2 regions of the Rhizobium sp. C104 genome follow, and region 1 is predicted to be linked to the other one. Evidence: riboswitches for the same ligand, from Rfam matches in the RefSeq annotation. Region 1 holds a riboswitch; the other holds the start of a gene.
What was found. Region 1 has a riboswitch for thiamine pyrophosphate ahead of thiM (hydroxyethylthiazole kinase). Riboswitches for the same ligand answer to the same signal wherever they lie in the genome.
Positions count from the first base shown of each region.

Region 2: another riboswitch for thiamine pyrophosphate. It lies ahead of thiC (phosphomethylpyrimidine synthase ThiC); the one in region 1 lies ahead of thiM (hydroxyethylthiazole kinase).

Region 1 is NZ_CP092350.1:190,740-193,717, reverse strand. Features, by position in the region: gene MF410_RS25370 (invasion associated locus B family protein) at 1-523, opposite strand, end outside; TPP riboswitch at 1,228-1,324, shown strand; gene thiM (hydroxyethylthiazole kinase) at 1,375-2,178, shown strand; gene thiE (thiamine phosphate synthase) at 2,175-2,810, shown strand; gene thiD (bifunctional hydroxymethylpyrimidine kinase/phosphomethylpyrimidine kinase) at 2,807-2,978, shown strand, end outside.
Region 2 is NZ_CP092349.1:127,870-130,847, forward strand. Features, by position in the region: gene ugpC (sn-glycerol-3-phosphate ABC transporter ATP-binding protein UgpC) at 1-919, shown strand, start outside; gene MF410_RS23915 (GNAT family N-acetyltransferase) at 1,031-1,477, opposite strand; TPP riboswitch at 1,613-1,743, shown strand; gene thiC (phosphomethylpyrimidine synthase ThiC) at 1,837-2,978, shown strand, end outside.

The sequences.
Region 1 (2,978 bases):
GCACCAGCCCCTCGGCCGCCGCGCCCTTCTTCAGCGCCGCAGTCATCTTGGTATCCAGCGCCAGCTGCGCCCAGCATCCGGTCTGGTTGCAATTGCGGTAATCGAGCTTGGCGACGGGCTTGCCGTCGGCCTTGATCGACAGGCCCGAGGGCAGGAAAACATTGAGCGGCAGAAGGGCGGTCAGCATCAGCCGCGCCTTGCCCTTGCCTTTGTCGGAAGGCGCGGCAGGCGCCGGCGGCGCGGATATCGCCAGCGTCAGGATATTGACGGGTTTGCCGTCCTTGGTGACTTGCGCCACCTGTGCGACTTCGCAGGCCTCGGTGCCTGCCGAACCCGTGCAGCGATAATACCAGTCGTCGAATTTTTGCGATTTTATCGCCGGCGCAGGTTGCGCCGGCGCCTGTTCCGGTTCTTGACCATCAGGAGATTGCGAAAAGGATGGGCTCGCGCAGGCGATCGATATCAGAATGGGGGCGATCGTCCAAAGGACCCTCTTCATGCCGCTTTTCAAAAATTTCTTCATTTAAAATGCAACTTCAGGAAGATTTTATTTGGGTTGGAAGTCATATCGCTACAATCCGCAATTTGGTCAACCTTAACGTGTCAGCACGGTAAAGTTTGCGTTAGGTATTTATTTCGCGTTCTGGGAGATTACGCTCAGTTTGCCCGAGACCCCATTCGCAACGAAATCGCCAACAGATTCCGAAATTCGAATAAAACCGCTTGGCGAGGGACATGAGACGATGCGCAACTTACGCGAAGCTGGTCACCTGCTCGTTTTTATTGAAAATCAGGCGTATAATCGGATAGGATGAATAATTCCGCATCGGCGGACATCCAGAAAAATCTGCGAAAGATGAGCCGTACTCATTTTGAAGAAAAGACGTTCCAAGGCGCCGGCTTTATCCCCGATGCCGCCCACGAATACTGAGATGTATTTCAGAAATTCGTCACACCCGCGGGTTGCTGCGACTGTTCTTCTCGGAAGGGAAAGGACAACCGAATGGTGAAAAGGCGGCGGCCAATGCAGCCTGGGACGGAATCCGCGGGCCGTATTCGGGAAAACCTGATCAAGACCCGAATCGGCGGCAAGCTCTCGGCCCCCGTAAAGCCCGGGCCTCGCCGTCGAGGATGATAGCGTGCCCGCAGCGGACTTCACGCGCCGCGCCGTCGCAGCACTGTCATTTTCGAGATGACATCCGCCCCGTTCTCTGCGAAAAAGAGCGCGATGAGAGACAGGGGCGTTCGTCGACAGACGGGCTGAGAAGCACCCTTCGAACCTGAACCGGATAATGCCGGCGGAGGGAGTCGCTCGGGGTCGCGGCTTAGCCCGCACGATTTACCCCGTGCCCGCCCCCGCCTGAAAGGGGCCACATGCAGACCAGGAGCACACCAGGAGCCATGCTGAAGGCGATGCGCGAAAAGCCGCCGCTCGTTCAGTGCATCACCAATTATGTCGCGATGAACGTCGCCGCCAATGTTCTCCTGGCCGCCGGCGCCTCGCCGGCCATGGTGCATGCGGCTGAGGAAGCCGGTGAGTTCGCCGGCCTCGCCAGCGCGCTGACCGTCAATATCGGCACGCTGTCGACGCAATGGATCGACGGCATGCAGGCGGCGGCGAAGGCGGCGACCTCGGCCGGCAAACCCTGGGTGCTTGATCCGGTCGCCCATTATGCCACTGCCTTTCGCCGCGACGCGGTCGCTGCTCTGCTGGCGCTCAAGCCGACGATCATCCGCGGCAATGCTTCCGAGATCATCGCGCTTGCCGGCGGCGAGAGCCGCGGCCAGGGTGTCGACAGCCGCGATCCGGTCGAGCAGGCCGAAGGTTCGGCGCGATGGCTGGCCGAGCGCCAGCAGGCGGTCGTCGCTGTCACCGGCGCTGTCGATTTCGTCACCGACGGCGAGCGGGCGGTGCGCATCACAGGCGGATCGGCCTTGATGCCGCAGGTCACCGCGCTTGGCTGCTCGCTCACCTGCCTCGTCGGCGCCTTTGCCGCCACCGTGCCCGAGGATATGTTCGGGGCGACGGTCGCAGCCCTTTCAACCTTCGCCATCGCCGGCGAGGAGGCAGCACTCGGCGCGGCCGGTCCCGGTTCCTTCGCCTGGCGCTTTCTCGATGCGCTGCACGCCCTCGACGCCGAAACGCTCGATGCCAGGGCAAGGATATCGGCTGTATGAAGACCTTCGATCTTTCGCTCTATCTCGTTCTCGATCCCGACCTCTGCGCGGGGATCGGCATGGTCGAGACCGCGCGCCGTGCCGTTGCCGGCGGCGCGACGATGGTGCAGCTGCGCGACAAACATGCCGGCACGGCCGGAATGATCGAGACCGGACGCGCCTTGAAACAGGCGCTTGATGGCACCGGCGCCCGCCTCGTCGTCAACGACGATGTCGAGGCGGCGATCGCCATCGGCGCCGACGGGTTGCATATCGGCCAGGAGGATATGGATGCGGCGACAGCGCGGGCGATGATCGGTCCCGACATGATCCTCGGCCTGTCGGTCGAAACCGCGGCGCTTGCTGCTGCCGTCGATCCCGATCTCGTCGACTATACCGGCGTCGGGCCGGTGTTTGCGACGCCGACCAAGGCCGACCACAAGCAGCCGATCGGTTTTGACGGTCTTGCCAAACTGGTGGCGGTCTCGCCGGTGCCCTCGGTTGCCATCGGCGGGCTCAAGGCGGAGCATGTGGCCGAAGTCTTTGCCGCAGGCGCAAGCGGGCTTGCCGTCGTCTCCGCCATTTGCGGCGCGCCGGATCCGGAAGCCGCCACACACCGCATCGCCGCAGAAATTCGAAAGGCCCGCGCATGATCCGCAACGTCCTCTCCATCGCCGGCTCCGATCCCTCCGGCGGCGCCGGCATCCAGGCCGACCTCAAGGCCTTTTCCGCCCGGGGCGTCTACGGCATGGCGGTGCTGACGGCGCTGACGGCGCAGAACACGCAAGGCGTCAGCGGCGTGCATCTGGTGCCGCCTCCAT
Region 2 (2,978 bases), on a different replicon from region 1:
GGGGCTCGAAAGCATCACCGGCGGCACCATCTCGATCGGCGGAAAGGTCGTCAACAATCTGCCGCCGAAGGATCGCGACATCGCCATGGTCTTTCAGAGCTATGCGCTCTATCCGCACAAAACCGTTGCCGAAAACATGGTCTTTGCGCTCCGTCTGCAGAAACAGCCTGCCGATATCATCAAGCAGCGGCTGCAGGCGGCGGCCGAAACGCTTGACCTCGTGCCCTATCTCGACCGCTATCCGCGCCAGCTTTCGGGCGGCCAGCGCCAGCGCGTGGCGATGGGACGCGCCATTGTCCGGTCACCGCAGGTTTTCCTGTTCGACGAGCCCTTGTCGAACCTCGACGCCAAGCTGCGCGTGCAGATGCGCAAGGAGATCAAGGAACTGCACCAGCGATTGAGAACCACGACGATCTATGTCACCCACGATCAGGTCGAAGCGATGACCATGGCCGACAAGATCGTGGTCATGCAGGGCGGCAAGGTCGAACAGATTGGCACGCCGCTGGAACTCTACGATCGTCCCCGCAATACATTCGTTGCGGCCTTTATCGGCTCACCGTCGATGAATCTGCTGAAAGGCCGCTACAAGGCCGATGGTGCGATCTTCGTCACCGAGACCGGCGACGAGATCGCGCTCGGTTTTAACCCGCAGGCGTCCGAAGGGCAGGCCGTGCTTCTCGGCGTGCGGCCCGAGCACCTGTCGCTCAGCCCAAGCGGCCTCGACACGACCGTCAGCGTCACCGAACCTACCGGCCATGAGACGATGGTTTTCCTGCGCTACGGGACCGGCGAGCTTGTCGCGGTGCTGTCCGACCGTCACGAGTTTAAACCGGGGCAGGTCGCGACGATCGCTGCTCGGCCAGGAAAGCTTCATCTTTTCGATGCGGCATCCGGCAAGACATTACGACCGGATTGAGCGGTATCGCTTCAAAAGCCGCCGAGATAGGTTCAAAGTGAAGATCGGGCTGACGGACCTCGAATTCTTCCGCTCGGCCTCGGCTATGGCTGGCCACCGCAGACGCGGCCGCTACGCACTCGATTTGGAGTAGAGACCAAGGTTGTTGCCGAGGGCGAACCCGCAACCCTGATAAAATTTCGACAACGCCCCTTCTCGCTGTGAGACCAACCAGACGCTGCTGCATCCCTCGGCCTTTGCTGTTTCGAAAACTGCTGATAGCAGCGCAGTCCCTATTCCCGCACCTTGGGCTTCAGGCAGCACCGACAACTCGTCAAGATAAACGACCGGACCGGCATGGCGCCGCTGTCGTATGCCCAACGCGATCCCCAGCACCTTGCCTCCGTCAAAGGCCGCAAGCGCAATGGATTTCGGCGTTCCAAGCACGGTGTTTACATTTTCAGCCGCCGCTTCAAGCGACCAATTCTCGTTCCACGGAGGTCCCGAATAGGCGCTGACCAGCACAGTGGCGGCGTCATTGAGATGTTCTAGCGTAAGACGTTTAATCCGAAACGACATAAATCCACCTGACGTTGAGTGAATTGACATTTGCCGCAGTTCGATCCGTAACGCAACAGGCTCCGAGCCGGACGATCTACGGAAACGACAAAGCTGTAAGCTTGACACAACCAGCGACCGCGCTTTACGACTGTCGGTATTCACCAGGGGGGTCCCGCAAGGGGCTGAGATACTGCTGGACAATGAGGCTTTGCCTGTTGTGGCGCAGTGACCCGTTGAACCTGATCCAGTTCATACTGGCGTAGGGACGGTGCAAGCGCTCGAAGGCTTTGGATTCACGCGTGGAATCCGTGCCGGTGTCTTTCCATCATTCCGGCTGATTGACTGGGTCTCCAACTTACAACTTGGAGCCTCAAACCATGACCATTGCCGCAAAGAACCTCACCCTGACCGTCACCACCGGCCCGTTGCCGGCATCGCGGAAGATCCATATTCCAGGAGATATTCATGGCGATATCCGCGTGCCGATGCGCGAAATCAGTGTCCATCCGACTGCCGGCGAGCCGCCTGTCATCGTCTATGATTCCTCCGGCCCCTACACGATCGAAGGTGCGGAGATCCGCATCGAGCAGGGCCTGTCTCCACTGCGCCGCGACTGGGTGCTGGCCCGCGGCGACGTCGAAGCCTATGACGGCCGCCATGTCCGCCCCGAGGACAACGGCTTTGTCAGCGGCGACCGGCTGACGCCGGAATTTCCGGGGCGGCGCCGGCCGCTGCGCGCCAAGGACGGCAAAGCCGTCACCCAGCTCGCCTACGCACGGGCCGGCATCATTACGCCGGAGATGGAGTTCGTCGCCATTCGCGAGAATCTCGGCCGCAAGGCCAAGGCTGAAGTGCTGGTGCGTGACGGCGAGAGCTTCGGCGCCGATATTCCCGATCATGTGACGCCGGAATTCGTCCGCCGGGAAGTCGCCGCCGGCCGGGCGATCATCCCCGCCAACATCAACCACCCCGAAAGCGAACCGATGATCATCGGCCGCAATTTTCTGGTGAAGATCAACGCCAATATCGGCAACTCCGCCGTCACCTCGTCGATGGCTGAAGAAGTCGAGAAGATGGTCTGGGCCGCCCGCTGGGGCGCCGATACGGTCATGGATCTGTCGACCGGGCGCAACATCCACAATATCCGCGAATGGATCATCCGCAATTCGCCGCTGCCGATCGGCACGGTGCCGCTTTATCAGGCGCTGGAGAAGGTCGGCGGCATCGCCGAGGATCTTAGCTGGGAAATCTATCGCGATACGCTGATCGAGCAGGCCGAACAGGGCGTTGACTATTTCACCATCCATGCCGGCGTGCGGCTGCGTTACATTCCGCTCACCGTCAACCGCGTCACCGGCATCGTCTCGCGTGGTGGCTCGATCATGGCCAAGTGGTGTCTGCATCATCACCGCGAAAACTTCCTCTACGAGCATTTCGAGGAGATCTGCGAGATTTGCCGGGCCTATGACGTCTCCTTCTCGCTCGGCGACGGCCTTCGCCCCGGCTCGATCGCCGATGC